3 regions of the Bacillus sp. FSL W7-1360 genome follow, and region 1 is predicted to be linked to each of the others. Evidence: riboswitches for the same ligand, from Rfam matches in the RefSeq annotation. Region 1 holds a riboswitch; each other region holds the start of a gene.
What was found. A riboswitch is a leader RNA that binds a small molecule or an ion and turns the genes downstream of it on or off. The one in region 1 is predicted to bind thiamine pyrophosphate.

Region 1 (5,711 bases):
AAATAATGCTGCGAAGTGTAATTTATACTAAACGCCCACATACCTCACATCATGAACAGGAATCCACCACTCCACTGTGGAAAAATAAATAGCCGATACTACCGCAAGTATACACCCTCCGACAAATATAATATCTTCGCGTTGAAAATGCAGTTTATAAAAATACGTCCGCTTTTGTTTTAAGAAAAATTGTTTCGCCGTCATCGCCACCGACAAACGCTGGGCTCGTCTAATCGCTTGAGCGAGTAAAGGTACACTATAAAAGTGCAGCATGTCATACATTCCGCGCACCCCGCGCCGGGTCGAGACCCCTCTAATTTGATACGCGTGGCGCAATGTTTGAAACTCCGTCACCATCATCGGGATCATCCGAATCGAAGCCATAAAGCCGTACGCAAAATGGGGTGGCAAGCGTAACTGCTGCATTAATGAATAAAATAAATAGACTGGTTTTGTTGTTAACGCAAATAATAACCCAAACGTTGCAAATGTGAGTGCACGTAAACCTAAATGAATTCCGCGATAGAAACTCTCCTCAGTAATATGGACAATGCCCATATGAAACCACGTCGTCTCACCTTTACCAAAGAAAACCATCGCCGTCGATGCTGACACAAACACAAGTATAAATGGCAAACAGTACAACAATACAAACAAGCGCGGATGGCCAGAGAAAGTAAATAAAGTAAATAACGCTATGGCTACAACAAGTATTAATACATTTGGATTATGGATGAAAATAACGCCAACTAGCATTACCATCGTCACGATAAGTTTTAAGCTCGGATTAATCCGACTTAGCCACGTTTCTTCCCATTTATATTCAGTCATGAGCGCCCTCCTTAGTCATCCGCCGCTCATTTGGATACTGCTTGGCCACTTTCCCATTAGAAATCTCCCATACGTGCGTTGCATAATGGGTCACAATCTCCTCATCATGCGTGACCATCACAACCGTTCCCCCATTCGCACGAAATGACTCGAGTTGGGTAAGTAACGCAAAGGTATGATAGGCATCTTGACCAAATGTCGGTTCATCAAGTAGCAATATGTCACGCGTATGCATGAGTGCCGTTGCGACACTTAAGCGCCGCTTTTGACCAATTGATAACCGATAGGGGTGAGACGCTTTGAATGCTGTCAAACCAAATGTGTCAAGCAGCGCTGTCGCACGTTCTTTATATTTCTCGTCACTTTTTCCAGGTGTACCTGCATATAGCTCTTGTTCCACTTCATCAGTAATAAATTGAAATTCTGGGTTTTGAAATACAAAGCCAATCTCTCGTGCGAGGATACGCTTTTTGTCCACTTGCTTCCCATTTACTTCATACGTCCCACTCGTTTTGAGCAAGTTCATGAGCGCATACAACAGCGTTGTTTTCCCAGCCCCATTTCCTCCAGTAATGACGAGCCATTGTCCTGCCTTTGCATCGGCACACGCGACACGGCTGACCACTTTTTTCCGACGATAAGCATGGAACTCGTGCACATACAAACGTTGTGGTCCCTTCTCCACTGCTACTCGTGGCAAATGCGTCGCTACCAAATGATGCTTCCACGAATGCGGGTGCCAAATACCGTATTCGTCAAACGCCTCTTCATACGTTTGCCAAATACGGTCCGGCGCACCATCAGCAATGATCTCTCCGGCTGCGTTAAATAAAATGATGCGTGTAATGAAGTTGAGGATATGCGTAATTTTATGTTCCACAATCACGATCGTTTGCGCTTCCGTGCATTGCTTAACCGTTTCCCATACAGCAACGGTCCCTTCAGGATCAAACAATGCCGTTGGTTCATCTAAAAATAGGACATCAGCTTCCAATGCAAGTGCTGACGCAATCGCGAGTCGTTGTTTCATGCCTTGTGACAACGTGGAAATCGCTGTATGTGGCGCCACATCTAACCCAACTCGCTTCAATAAGGACGCAATGTAAGCAGGCATGTCTTCGCGAGCGACTTGACGGTTCTCTAACACAAACGCTAACTCTTCATCCACATAGGGCATACAAAATTGGCTGTCAGGATCTTGAAACACAATTCCTGCTTCTGCAGGAATTGTGGCCACATCACTTTTAAAAGGCACTTCAACTGCCCGCGGAATCAACCCCGCCATCACTTGGAGAAGCGTCGATTTTCCGCACCCGCTTGGGCCGAGCAAGAGCACTTTCTCCCCTTTTTGCACGGTTACACTCAGTTCATCAAACAACAAGTTATCACTTTGAGGATAAGTCAAGACGATATTTTCTAACTGAATCACAGGATCAGCCACAATCATTGTTTCCTTTTCGCCTCTAATCGTGCGTAATCTGCTTGTGAAACGGGCCGAATGAGCTGGACAACACCGGTCTTTTCAAGCGCGCGAACAAGTGCTGTCGCAAACACACCGGCAATAAGAATGGCGCTGATCGTACGGAGGATCACTCGAATTGATAAGTTCCATGTCGTATAATCCAGTAAATAATCATTAAAATAGTCAACAGAAAATGATGCAATTGAAGCACCGATTGCGCCTAAAATGGCCACACCCATGTGATACAAACGGTAGCGGAACATCGCAAAAGCCAATTCTGCCCCAAGTCCTTGGAAGAAACCATATAAGAGTAGGGAGAGCGGTCCATATGGAGACCCCGCCAAAAATGACCCGACCGACGCTGCTGTTTGAGCTAAAATGGCTATCCCCGGCTTGCGAATGATTAACATGGCAAGTGGTCCAGCAATAAACCACATTCCATAAATCAATTGGTGAAGTTGTAACCCCGTTACCGAAACAATATCATAGAGCGGTGTCCATAAACGATAGACGATCGCAAAAACAACGGCAATCATAATTGTGACAATAATATCAGTTAATGTTAATTGCTTTTTCTTCATTGATAAGACTCTCTCCTTTCAAATGACAAAAAACCCTTGCTGATGACATCAAGGGGTACTAAAAATTCTTGTGACATTGCGGTGTTATGTATGCATGAACAGAAAGAAAAACGTCACAATTTCATTCTTATGAACGGTTCCACTTCCTTGCGCTAGCATTACCTAGATCAAGTCACAAGGGTCAAGATGCGATAGACATCTTTCTCAGCCAAAAAGCCCCCCTAGCGGATACATATTTTATTAATTAATTATCGCATATCCATCATACCATAGGTATGTACAAATCTAAAGTGCATATCTCCTTTACTTCTAGATTATACTGATGAAGTCAAAATAAAAAAAGTTTCCCCTATGCAAAATTATTCTGCCTATGCCATATTCATGTAAGTGGAAAAACATGTTTCTATAGACCCACTCGATTTTCGTCTGATACGATACATATATGACAAGAATGAAACGAGGTCTTCTTCCATGAAAAGATATGAGGAGTTACGTCAAGGTGAGTCGGGCGCATGGTTAAGCATCATTGCCTACATCTTTTTGTCGGCATTAAAGCTTGTCATCGGTTATTTATTCTTTTCCCAAGCGCTCGTTGCCGACGGTTTTAATAACGCATCTGATATCATTATTTCTATTGCAGTTTTAATTGGTTTACGTATTTCACAAAAACCACCTGATCACGACCACCCATACGGTCATTTTCGCGCCGAGCATATTGCCGCATTATTCGCAGCAGTGCTCATGGCGGCCATTGGCATACAAGTATTAATAGAAGCCAGTTCTAGCTTACTAAATCCCGAAGCGATTGTTGCTCCAAGCTTAGTTGCCGCATGGGTCGCCATCTTCAGTAGCATCATTATGCTACTCGTCTACCGATACAACCAAAAGCTCGCGACACGGATCAATAGCCAAGCTCTAATGGCTGCCGCAAAGGACAACAAAGCCGATGCACTCGTCAGTTTGGGTGCTTGTATCGGTATCATCGCTGCCCACTTTCGGCTAGGGTGGATTGATTCTATTACTGCTTTTGTGATTGGTTTACTTATTTGTTATACCGCTTGGACAATTTTCCGTGATGCCACGCATGCACTCACTGATGGATTTGACGACAGCTCTTTATCAGCATACAAAAAAACAATTGCAGATTTGGAGCATGTACAATCATTAAAGACGATGAAAGCACGCCAAGTGGGTAGCGCGATTCACGCTGATGTAACCATTGAAGTGAAATCAACGTTGACTGTAAAAGATAGCCATGAAATTGCGGACGAAATTGAATCACTCCTCTCTCAAAAGCACGGCATTGATCATACGAGTGTGCATATTGAACCGGAAGATGAATAAGAGCGCTAGGAGAAATTCCTAGCGCTTCGGCTCTGCTGTAATCATGCAGACTACGCCCGACTGTTGTTTTCATCTGGCAAGCTGAGAATGTCTGGATTGGGAGGTCCCAGAGGTTTGACAACATCCGAGTCTTGCATGATTAAGCAAGCGAATATGATTCCAACACCTAACAATCTCTTCATCATCTTAAACCTCTCCTTTTACTGTAGGTGAACTAACTTTCACAAGTTCTCTTTCAACAAGCGGAAGTAAATGAATTCTATTTTCTTCCGCAAAACACCGCATCGCTTCTGCTAACAAGGTTACATCTCCTGATGCTATCCCTTTATAAAATATTAAACATGTACTTCCCTTCTCATCTCGCTCAAGCTCTTCTGCTAATTGCAACGCCTTCTCGTTATTTCCGCGAACAATATGCTGATATACTTGTTCCTCTGGATCTACATCAGCTAAATCAAAGCGTTCTCCATGTACATTGCAAACGAAAGGATATCCCTGTGAGCTCAAAACTTGCACCTGTTCTTTCAGCCCCGCTCTCTCCGCGTAAGCAATGGATCGTTGCATATAGCCAAGACAAACATAGCTCGGACGTAACAGTGCCGTATATGACAGCAAGTGATAACAGGCAGAGCACATAGCATCAACCATCACTTCGTCGAGTACACAATCTAATAAGTATTGCTCTGCTTCTTTTGCTTTTCCTTGATTGTACAAGAGGTCATAAGCAATTTGAAAACCCGCTCGACTCATCGTGACGCTTTTTGCAAAACTTGGCTTTATATGCTTCAACTGTTTGTTCATTCTTTCTCGAAGGGAAGCTGTTTTAGGATAGTAACCTAGTCGCAAGTAAGACCGGATTTCCAGTGATTCTAAACGCATCTTTAAAAGAGATTCTGTCACGTAACCAGTGAGATCGCGGGCTTTGTCAATCGTTTCTTCATCGCTTATATTCTCTTGGAGTACCTCTAGCAACAGCTGATATACCTGACGCCACTCAGTTAATGATTTGTTTTCTTTATGCCATTCAATAAGCTGCGTTAGCAACTCCGCCTGTCGGTATTGAATAGCATATTCAAATGCATCTTTAATGTGGCCAATTGCTTGTACCGCAAGCGCGTATTCGTTCATAAGCGGCACGATTCTTTCTGGGGCAAATGACTTTACCGCAAAAAAGACTTGCTCAAACGATAAACAAGGAATCGTCCCCGCCTCTTCTCTTGACAGCGCAAGATGACGCATTGTGTCTGTTGTCCATAAACTTGGCTTATCCCACAAGCCCGTGCGATGTAAATAATCTTTTGTATCCGCTGTTATTTTACGTGCCGGATTTTCAATCACAATTTTCTCATACCAGCTTTCTTGTTTTTGCATAGAGCACCACCTATACTTAAGAAATTGTTCCTTCCTTGTTTCACTATTCGACGCGATGTGTATGTATCCCTGCAGGAAATCCGCTTTTTCGTGCGACAAATTCCGCAAAGGTGAATTATCCT
Region 2 (5,711 bases), 360 kb from region 1:
GGTAAAATCAATACAATAAAATGTTTTCTCACCTTAACGAACTCCCTTGTTGTCTGTTTGCATATGCGCATAATGATTGAGTGGCCCCTTGCCAGTGCCAACTGGGAAAGCATGTGCTATCGCTGTGTGCGTGAACAATTTTGCATTTTGAAATGCTTCTTTGTAAACCATACCTTTTGCAAGTGATGCTGCAACCGCAGCCGCAAACGTACATCCTGTTCCATGTGTGGAAGATGTGTGAATACGTGATGATTGTAACATTGTAAATGTTGTCCCATCATAAACAACATCCACTGCCTCAGAGCCTTCTAAATGACCCCCTTTCACAATAACAATTTGAGGACCAAATCGCTGGAGCCGTTTCGCTGCTTGTTTCATCCATTTTATATCAAACGTTGGACTTTCTCCTAGTAAAAGCGCAGCCTCGTCTATGTTTGGTGTTAACACAGAGGCTAATGGCAGTAATTCTGTCCGCAAACAATCTAGCCCTTCTTCCGTCAACAAGACGGTGCCACTTGTAGAAGTAATCACTGGATCAACGACTAGATTCTCTACTTCATACGCACGTAACCGATTCACTACAAGCTGGATCGTTCCCTTATTAGCAAGCATACCCGTTTTTACGACATCGATATGAATATCATTAAAAACCGCGTCTAATTGCGCCCGTATCATCGCACGTTCGACCGGTGCCACGGCAGTAATCTCACGCGTATTTTGTGCTGTCAAAGCTGTAATCACTGAGGCACTGTACACCCCTAATGCTTGACATGTTTTTATATCCGCTTGGATGCCGGCTCCCCCACCTGAATCTGATCCTGCAATCGTTAAAACCTTCTGCATACACCTCATCCTCACTCTCTAAACGTATGAAAATCGCTCCAGGCAAAAAGCATCCAACTTAATAGTAGGCTTTTTTCCCTGCATCTGTTCCGTTATCACTTTCGCTGTAATTGCACTAAGTAGAATCCCATTGCGATAATGACCACACGCCATATAAATCGATGGATAATTTTCAAGCGGTCCGATAAACGGATAGCCATCTTGTGTCGCTGGCCGCAATCCTGCCCACGTATGAAACGGCTCTTCTGCGGCTAAATACGGGAGAATTTTCTTATTCCATCTTTTTAAACGAGTAATACCTTTTTCTGTTATCTCCGTGTTGAATCCAGCAATATCTTCTGATGCGCCACTTACCATCGTCCCATTCATTTTAGGCACGAGGTAACCTTGACTTGTGTATAACATATGTTCAGTTGGTAAAGGGTTTGCATGATAAGCACAAATTTGTCCTCGGATCGGGTAAATCGGCAACGATAGATTGAGCTTTTCAGCGAAACATTCGGTCCAAGCACCCGTTGCGACAACGACCCGATCGGCGTGTAATACTTCCCGAGCACCTATTTTAACAGACACACCACTTTCACGCACATCGTGTAAAGCGATGAAACCGAGTTCTTCTCGAATAATAACCCCTTTTTTTCGACAAGCTCCCTCCAGTGCCAACACATAATCTGGCGCATATATATGTGCTTCCTCTGGATAATACAGCGCGCCAACTACATCAGGAGCAATTGATGGCACGCGCTCGCACACTTCTGCTTGTGTAAGCACCGTGCTTTTGACACCGAACATTGATTGCCATGCTTGACGCGTTGATAATGCCAACAAATCAGCTTCATGATACACCAAGTATAAACTGCCCGAGCGCGTATAAGCAAAATCACGTCCGGTGCATTCCTTCACATACGCTTGCCATTGCGGAAATAAACGTAAGCTCGCCTGACAGAGATGAAAAAAGTCATCTGGATCTTCACCAATCTCTGAATAAGGCGCCAACATGCCTGCTGCCGCGCCGGATGCTTGTCCCCCACATTGCGCTTTTTCAAGCAATGTCACTTTCATCCCCGCCTCTGCAAGTGCTAAAGCGCTTGCTAAACCAATGACACCTCCCCCTAAGACGATCACGTTCACAATCGTTCCGCCTCTCCGATAGGGCTGCTTGCAGTTGCATAACGCTTTTTCGCGATTCTCCCTGCTTCATAAGACAGACGCCCGACCTCTACTGCCGCCGCAAACGCACGTGCCATTTTCACTGGGTCTTTCGCTTTTGCCACAGCTGTATTCGCAAGGATACCATCAACCCCAAGCTCCATCGCATACACAACATCACTGGCTGATCCAAGCCCCGCATCAACAATGATTGGAACGGTTGCTTCCTCGACAATGATTCCTAAATGGTATGGATTTAAAATCCCAAGCCCTGTTCCAATTGGAGAAGCACCCGGCATTACCGCTGCCGCACCTACTTCTGCAAGTCTTTTACATGTCACCGGATCATCCGAAGTATACGGGAGAACGGTAAAACCTTCTTTCACAAGTACTTCTGTTGCTTTTAATGTCTCAATTGGATCTGGAAGCAATGTTCGAGTTGACGCACTAATTTCTACTTTGATCCAATCACTGAGTTCTGCTGCTCTCGCTAACCGCGCAATCCGAATCGCCTCCTCGGCGTTCGTTGCGCCTGACGTGTTGGGCAGATATTGGAATGATCCTCCTTCTAAATGCTGTAAAATCGCATCATCCTCCGGCTCATCTAAATGAATACGTCGGATTGCAAAGGTCAGCACATCTGATCCAGCTGCTTTTATTGCCTCACGCTGTACAAATGGATTCGGATAACGACCTGTCCCAATAAAAAACCGTGAAGATAACGCTACCCCACCAATGACCAACTGCTTCTGTTTCATATTTATCCCCCTCCAACAAAATGAACAAGTTCAATACGCATGCCGTCTTCAATTGTTGTATCATCCCATGACTCCCGCGCAACAATTGCACCATCTACTTCCGCAACGACATGCTCAGCAACAAGTGAAAAATGAGCCACAAGTGCGGCAACACTCGGCACGTCTAGTGTATACCCTTTTCCGTTTACAGTGATCTGCTTCATGATGTACGCGCTCCTTTTAATGCCGCTTTTAATGCGCTAGTTGCTGCCTTCACATCTTTGGCTCCTGCAATCGCACTAATGACACTAATTCTCTTCGCACCTGCAGAAACGACTTCTGCGACATTCTCGACTTTGATTCCACCGATCGCGACGAACGGAATGTTCACATGTTGCACCACTTCACGAATGTACGCCGTCGTCACCGGTGCAAAGACATCTACTTTGCTATTCGTCGGAAAAATTGGTCCGACACCAATGTAATTTGCGCCTCCTTTTTCTGCCGCAATTGCTTCAGACAGCGCATGTGTAGACACACCAATAATCTTTTCTGAACCAACAATGTGGCGCACGTCCGCTAGCGGCAAATCATTTTGCCCCACATGCACCCCATCCGCATCAACAGCGAGTGCTACATCAATATGGTCATTAATAATGAGCGGCACACCATATGCGTCTGTCACTTTTTTCAAAGCATATGCCTTTTCCAACACTTGCTGCTTACTACTCGTTTTGTCACGCAATTGAACCATGTCAACCCCACCACAAATCGCTTCTTCCATGACCTCGGCAATGTCACGGCCTGGATGAAATGCTTCCCCAGTAATCGCATACAATGAAAAATCTCTCATATTTACACGCTCCTCTCAAAGTAGAAAAGACGTGGCTACACAAATAGCCACGTCAAAAAACGTATTACGTGACTTCCCTACGCTGGCATGAACCAGATCAGGTATAAGGGTAAAAGAAACACGTTCTTATTCTCAGCCAAGCTTCTCTTGGCTCCCCTAGTCTTTCTTTATGAAGATAAAAAATCTGCCCCAGCAATGCCAGGCTCCGTCATTTCTTGTGGGTCGAGAATGACGTTTAACTCTTCTTCTGTCAGCACCCCACGCTCAATACAAACATCGCGCACAGAACGTCCGGTTTCCATTGCTTCAATCGCAATCCGCGTTGCCACTTCATAACCAACATGCGGATTAATCGCGGTCACGATACCAATGCTGCGCTCCACAAGTTCACGGCATCGTTCGACATTTGCAGTCATCCCAAAAATCGCATATTCTTTAAACACACGCATCCCGTTTTGTAGCACCGATAGTGATTGCAATAAGTTAAATACGAGCACTGGCTCCATCACATTTAACTCCAGTTGCCCTGCTTCTGACGCTAAACTAATCGTATGGTCATTGCCAATGACTTGGAACGCCAGCTGATTGACCACTTCACACATGACAGGGTTCACTTTCCCCGGCATAATCGATGAGCCTGGTTGACGTGGCGGTAAATTAATTTCATTCAACCCTGTTAATGGACCTGAGCTCATTAACCGTAAATCATTTGCTATTTTTGACAAATTGATTGCCAAAATCTTTAATGCACTTGACAGCTCTGTATATGCATCCGTATTTTGTGTCCCATCAACAAGGTCTTCTGCTGTCTTTAATGGGAAACCAGTCAGTTCTGCTAAATATGTCGCAACCTTTTCAATGTACGCAGGAGCTGCATTTAAGCCCGTACCTACCGCTGTTGCACCCATATTGATCTCATACAAATGTGCACACGCCCGCTCAATTCGCTTCACATCACGCGACAACACACGGCGATACGCACCAAATTCTTGACCGAGACGAATCGGCACCGCATCTTGCAAATGGGTTCGTCCCATCTTCAGCACGCCAGCAAATTCAATTTCTTTTTTCTTAATGGCTTCAATAAGTGCCTTTAACTCTTTTGTAAGCGCCCCAGTTAACGTTAGCGCAGCAATGTGAATTGCTGTCGGAAAAGCATCATTTGTCGATTGTGCCATATTGACATGCGTATTCGGGCTCACTTGCATGTAGTCACCTTTTACGCCACCAAGTAATTCAATCGCACGATTCGCAATGACTTCGTTGGCATTCATGTTAAAAGATGTACCCGCCCCACCTTGAATCGCATCAACGATAAAATGATCATCTAACTTCCCAGCAATCACTTCCTCGCTTGCCCGAACAATTGCATCTGCAATATTTGGACGTAATACCCCAACATCACGATTTGCTAAGGCTGCCGCTTTCTTCACATAACCAAAAGCATGAATCAACGCTGGATGAGGCGGATAACCAGTAATCGGGAAATTATCCTGCGCCCGTAGTGACTGGATGCCATAATACGCTTCTTTTGACACTTGTTTTTCACCTAGTAAATCTCGTTCAATCCGATATTCACTCATGTACGTTTTAAGCTCCTTTTATTGTTCCACTTCCTGTTTTGCGGTGTTGGACTGCGCCAGCCAAACAGCGCCATACATCCCCGCATCATTCCCAAGTGTCGCTAACTTTATTTCTGTATGTGTGGCAACTTGTGGGATGGCATATTGAGAAAAGACTTTTCGTAACGGTCCGAGCAACTGCTCCCCTGCTTTTGAGACCCCGCCACCAATAACGATTTTTTCTGGGTTTAAACTGTTCGCCAAATTCGCCAGAGCAAGTCCAAGGTAATACGTACTCTGCTCCACCACATTTAGTGCCAGTGCATCTCCTGCTTCAACCGCCTCAAAAATATGTCGTGTCGTCACCGTTTCTTTTTCCAACATACTGTTCTTCCCTGCTGCCAGTTGTTCTGTCGCTAGCCGTGCCATCCCTGTCGCTGACGATACTGTCTCTAAGCAGCCACGCTTACCACAATTACACGGCGCACCATTATCTGGCATGACCGTAATGTGACCAATTTCTCCACCTAAGCCATGCACACCATGTAAAATTTGTCCACGAGTAAT
Region 3 (5,711 bases), 390 kb from region 1:
ATGTATCGAATGTTCTCGCATGTTCGATTCCAAAAACCTGTTCAGCATCTGTTTTCCAGCAAACCAACCACAACACAGCCATTATCTGATGCATCTCATATGGGGAAATGGTTGCAACTATTGTTACAATAGCTGAAAGTGGTGGTTCGTGATATGATTAAAAGGAGTGAATAACGTGTTTTAGTAAGTAAGGGGAAGGAGGGGACGACGATGGAAATGATCGATCGTGTCATTCGTTGGGGAGTGAGTATACCATGGCTCCAGTTGCTCATGGCACTCGGGATTTTTTTGTTGTTTTTATTGTTTCGGAAAATATTTACGCGTTATGTGTTCAAAGTTATCTTAGCTTTTTCTCAAAAGACGCATGTGTCGTTATTTACACAGTTATTGCTTTCGTACAAGAAGCCAATGCGACTTTTTTTTGTTATTATTGGTGTAGATGTTGCCTTGCGGTCTATGCATATCGTGGTTACAGGTCATCCGATTTATAAGGCTAGCTTGATCATTTTGTTAGGCTGGGGTCTCTATGAGTATGTGTCTACCCACGGTACGTTTATGGCATTCGCGCAACGAAAATTTAATGTTGCTAAAGAGCATATGATCATCCCATTTGTGTCAAATGTGTTGCGTTTTGCTGTGATCGCTCTCACCGTTGTTGCCGTATTAGCCAGTTTTGGTGTGGATATTAATGGGTTTGTGGCTGGTCTTGGTTTAGGTGGACTTGCGTTTGCTTTAGCTGCCCAAGAGACAGTTGCAAATTTCTTTGGTGGCATTGTCATTATTACCGAGAAGCCATTTAAAAAAGGTGATTGGATCAAAACCGCGTCAGTCGAAGGCGTTGTGGAAGATATTACGTTCCGCAGCACGCGGGTGCGAACATTTGCGGATACGCTTGTGACGGTACCAAATAAAACATTATCGAATGAAGCCATTACAAATTACTCGGAGATGGGGATGCGCCGGGTGGATATGACGATTGGTGTTGGGCAAGATGCAACGCGTGCTGCGTTAGAACAGTCAGTTAAGGCGATTCGTCAAGTGATTTTGACGCATCCAGGGGTTGTATCTGACACAGTCATGGTCCATTTTGATGCATTCGGTGAATCTAGTTACAATATTTTTGTTTATTATTTTACAAAAACCGTTGCGTGGACGGAGTGGCTCGCTATAAAAGAAGAGATTAATTTTGCTGTGCTCGATATTTTAACGGAAGAAGGCGTGTCCGTATTGCGTCCGATTGCCCTCCACCAAAAAGAACATACAGAAGAGCGGGATTCAGCTCGTTAAAAAAACGTCGATTGCAATTTAGCGCGTAACCTTTTAAGATGGATAATGAAAGTCTAAGGAGAAACTAGAGGGGGATATATAGATGATGAATGCAAATGAAATTATTTCATTTATATCGAAAGCGGAGAAAAAGACACCGGTAAAGGTACATATGAAAGGGAAGCTTGCAGGCATTGATTTTGGCTCGGATGTACAAGCTTTCTTGGAAGCAAAGACAGGTGTCGTTTTTGGTGAATGGCAGCATGTACAAGCGGTACTTGAAAAATACGCCGACCAAATTGAAGACTATGTGGTTGAAAATGATCGTCGCCATTCGGCGATCCCATTGCTTGACTTAAAAGGCATTGAAGCACGAATTGAGCCAGGTGCCATTATTCGCGACCAAGTCGAAATTGGGAAAGGCGCGGTCATCATGATGGGCGCTACTGTTAATATCGGTTCGGTTATTGGTGATGGCACGATGATTGACATGAATGCGGTACTCGGTGGTCGGGCGACAGTCGGGAAAAATTGCCATATTGGAGCCGGTGCTGTCTTAGCAGGTGTGATTGAGCCACCTTCTGCGGATCCGGTTCGAATTGAAGATGGTGTAGTTGTTGGCGCCAATGCGGTCATTTTAGAAGGTGTCAAAGTCGGTGAAGGCGCAGTCGTTGCCGCTGGTGCAATCGTGACAGAAGATGTACCTCCGCGTACAGTTGTTGCGGGAATGCCAGCGCGCGTGTTGAAAGAAATTGATGAGAAGACAAAAGGGAAAACTGAGATCCGTCAAGAATTACGGCGCTTGAATGAGGACGAATAGTATGAAAGATATCGGGCTAGCATTTACTCATTGCTAGCCCTTTGGTGTTGCAAAGGAGGGGATCGTTTGGACTGGATTAAACTGAGACGCGCTTTTCACCGTATTCCAGAGCTTGGTTTTTGTGAAGTAAAAACGCAGCAACTCATCTTGGATACGATTGCTAACATGCCACAAACTCATTTGACTGTGCAGACGTGGAAAACGGGAGTCATTGTCCGTGTTCGCGGAAAGTCAGCGTATACGGTCGCTTATCGTGCGGATATGGACGGTTTGCCGTTACCTGAGGAGACAGGCTACGAATTTGCTTCGATCCATAAAGGGACGATGCACGCATGTGGACATGATTTCCATATGACGATCGCGCTTGGGATCTTAGCGCACTTTAGTGAAGTAGAACCACCGTGTCAGCTCGTTTTTATTTTTCAACCAGCAGAAGAAGGGCCCGGTGGCGCAAAACCGATGCTCGAAGAAGGTGTGCTAAAAGACTGCTGGCCAGATGAAATGTATGCGCTGCATATTGATCCAACATTGCCAGTCGGGACGGTGTCGACGAAACCGGGTTTGCTTTTTGCGCACACGTCTGAGCTATTTATCGACTTTCATGGACAAGGCGGGCACGCGGCTTACCCGCATAAAGCAAATGACATGGTCGTCGCTGCTGCTCATTTTGTGACGCAATTACAAACAATTGTCGCGCGAAACATTGACCCACTCTCTAGCGCTGTTGTTACGATTGGCGTCATTCAAGGTGGAACGAAGCAAAATGTCATTGCCGAGACCGCGCGGATCGAGGGGACGATCCGCACACTATCAGAAGAGGCAATGGAGACGGTGAAAGCGCGGATTGAAGCATTGACAAAAGGTGTGGAAGCGGCTTTCGAATGCAAAATGATGATTGATTATGGGGCCAATTATTGCGGCGTGCACAATGATGCAACACTCGTGAGTGATTTTCGCTCCTTTACCGAATCGGCAGCGCAGATGACGTATCACGAGGCAACTGAAGCAATGACGGGTGAAGATTTTGGCTACTTTTTAAATGAAATACCAGGTTTGATGTTTTGGCTCGGCGTCGATAGCCCGTACGGTTTACATGATGTGCGACTTGCGCCAAAAGAAGAGGCGATTGAGGTGGCGATTCGGCATATGACGGGGTTCTTGGAATTGAGAGGGAAGTGAGCAGGGGGCTGTTAGAGCAGCTCCTTGAAATTTCTGTTTTCAGTATTAACTAGATGAGAAAATTTCATTAATTACTGTTGACACGGTCGTTTATATTAATTTATCATGATGATGAAGACGTGGTGTGTTGTTTATATTTTGGTTTCGGATCATATGGTAGCGCTTTCAATATTAAGCATCCCAATGCTGGGAGGAGCATATGTTTTGTAAATTGGAGATGAATCAAAAAGTACGAATTCATGCGGGTATTTTACTAGAATCATATCCAGGTCAAACCTATGCTACTATATTGAAATCATTGACGACGATGACGAGTCTTATATTGCGGTGTGTGGAATGAAACTGCGAAATCTATTTCCCTTTCATCCGCCGCTCATTATGTTATAATAAACCTATCAACAACTAGGGGAGCCCACCTTACTGGGGCTGAGATGGAAACGAATTGGTTTCTAAACCCTTTGGACCTGATCTGGATCATACCAGCGTGGGGAAGTTTACATCATGTCTACATCATCTACAAGCTCGTGTTTATCTAGCTTGTGATGTGATAAATAGACGTGTCTTCTTACATGAGTCGGGGTCCGTTTCTAGGATTGCGGCTTTTTATTGATGTTTTTTACCTCGTGGTGGTACTAGGTCTCGTCCTTTTATTTTTAGTCTAAAAGGGGAGATGTGTTGTATGAAACAAACACCAGCTGTAACGAATGACATGTTGTCAATTATGAAAAATTTTTCGGGGAGCAAGAAAGTGTATGTGGAAGGGTCGCGACCGGATATCCAAGTGCCAATGCGTGAAATTGAATTGAGTCCAACGACAGGTTCATTTGGCGACGAAGAAAATGATCCTGTTCGTGTGTATGACACAAGTGGCCCGTATACTGATCCGGAGTATGATGTGGATGTCGAGAAAGGTTTACCGGCATTAAGGCGTTCGTGGATTTTGGAGCGTGATGATGTGGAGGCGTATGAAGGACGAGGGGTCAAACCAGAAGATAATGGCTTTGGTGCACAAAAACCTGTAGAGCCCGCGGCATTTGCTGGATTGAAGCGGAAGCCATTGCGGGCGAAAAAAGGGAAGAATGTCACACAGCTCCATTATGCGCGGCACGGGATCATTACACCGGAAATGGAGTTCATTGCGATTCGCGAAAATATGGATCCTGCTTTTGTGCGTGATGAGGTTGCAGCAGGACGGGCGATAATCCCGTCCAATATCAATCATCCTGAATCGGAACCGATGATTATTGGCCGCAATTTTCATGTGAAAATCAATGCAAATATTGGTAACTCAGCGGTCACGTCGTCGATTGCTGAAGAAGTAGAAAAGATGACGTGGGCAACGCGTTGGGGTGCCGACACGATGATGGATTTGTCAACTGGAAAAAACATTCATACAACACGAGAATGGATCATTCGTAATTCCGCGGTACCGGTTGGCACAGTGCCAATTTATCAAGCGTTAGAGAAAGTAAATGGTGTTGCGGAAGACTTAACATGGGAAGTGTATCGGGACACGCTAATTGAGCAAGCAGAGCAAGGGGTCGATTATTTCACGATTCATGCGGGTGTATTGTTGCGTTATGTGCCGCTGACAGCAAAGCGATTGACAGGTATTGTGTCACGTGGTGGTTCAATTATGGCGCAATGGTGTTTGTATCATCACCAGGAAAGCTTTTTGTATACGCACTTTGAAGAGATTTGCGAGATTATGAAGCAATACGATATTGCTTTTTCGTTGGGGGATGGGCTGCGTCCAGGTTCGATTGCCGATGCGAACGACGAAGCGCAGTTTGCCGAGCTTGAAACGTTAGGGGAATTAACAAAGATTGCATGGGAACATGACGTACAAGTCATGATTGAAGGACCGGGGCATGTGCCGATGCACTTAATCAAGGAAAATATGGACAAGCAGCTAGAAATTTGCCAAGAAGCGCCGTTTTATACGCTCGGACCGCTTACGACTGATATTGCACCGGGGTACGATCATATTACATCAGCAATTGGTGCGGCAATGATCGGCTGGTATGGTACGGCGATGCTTTGTTATGTGACACCGAAGGAGCATTTAGGCTTGCCGAATAAAGATGATGTGCGTGAAGGCGTTATTACGTATAAAATTGCGGCACATGCGGCGGATTTAGCGAAAGGACATCCCGGTGCAGCAAAGAGGGATCATGCGTTATCAAAAGCACGGTTTGAATTCCGCTGGCGTGATCAATTTCGTTTGTCGCTTGATCCAGAGCGCGCAGAGTCGTTTCATGATGAAACATTGCCAGCAGAAGGGGCAAAAACGGCGCATTTTTGCTCGATGTGTGGACCGAAATTCTGTAGTATGCGTATCTCGCAAGATATTCGTAACTACGCGCGTGAGCATAAGTTGGACACGAAAGAAGCCATTGCACAAGGAATGGCGGAAAAGGCAGAGCAATTTAAACAGGCAGGTGGA

Region 2: it holds a riboswitch for thiamine pyrophosphate, as region 1 does, so the genes downstream of both, thiE (thiamine phosphate synthase) here and NSQ26_RS05115 (ECF transporter S component) in region 1, are expected to answer to the same signal.
Region 3: it holds a riboswitch for thiamine pyrophosphate, as region 1 does, so the genes downstream of both, thiC (phosphomethylpyrimidine synthase ThiC) here and NSQ26_RS05115 (ECF transporter S component) in region 1, are expected to answer to the same signal.

Annotation. Positions count from the first base shown of each region.
Region 1 covers NZ_CP151950.1:1,015,434-1,021,144, reverse strand. The annotation lists gene NSQ26_RS05125 (energy-coupling factor transporter transmembrane component T family protein) at 28-831, opposite strand; gene NSQ26_RS05120 (ABC transporter ATP-binding protein) at 824-2,278, opposite strand; gene NSQ26_RS05115 (ECF transporter S component) at 2,275-2,874, opposite strand; TPP riboswitch at 3,002-3,107, opposite strand; gene NSQ26_RS05110 (cation diffusion facilitator family transporter) at 3,346-4,218, shown strand; gene NSQ26_RS05105 (hypothetical protein) at 4,269-4,403, opposite strand; gene NSQ26_RS05100 (AimR family lysis-lysogeny pheromone receptor) at 4,405-5,589, opposite strand.
Region 2 covers NZ_CP151950.1:1,378,657-1,384,367, forward strand. The annotation lists gene NSQ26_RS06890 (hypothetical protein) at 1-32, opposite strand, end outside; gene thiD (bifunctional hydroxymethylpyrimidine kinase/phosphomethylpyrimidine kinase) at 34-843, opposite strand; gene thiO (glycine oxidase ThiO) at 862-1,974, opposite strand; gene NSQ26_RS06905 (thiazole synthase) at 1,971-2,750, opposite strand; gene thiS (sulfur carrier protein ThiS) at 2,753-2,953, opposite strand; gene thiE (thiamine phosphate synthase) at 2,950-3,582, opposite strand; TPP riboswitch at 3,640-3,750, opposite strand; gene aspA (aspartate ammonia-lyase) at 3,750-5,165, opposite strand; gene NSQ26_RS06925 (ROK family glucokinase) at 5,184-5,711, opposite strand, start outside.
Region 3 covers NZ_CP151950.1:1,402,643-1,408,353, reverse strand. The annotation lists gene NSQ26_RS07040 (hypothetical protein) at 1-132, shown strand, start outside; gene NSQ26_RS07035 (mechanosensitive ion channel family protein) at 211-1,287, shown strand; gene dapD (2,3,4,5-tetrahydropyridine-2,6-dicarboxylate N-acetyltransferase) at 1,370-2,086, shown strand; gene NSQ26_RS07025 (N-acetyldiaminopimelate deacetylase) at 2,153-3,265, shown strand; TPP riboswitch at 3,660-3,773, shown strand; gene thiC (phosphomethylpyrimidine synthase ThiC) at 3,945-5,711, shown strand, end outside.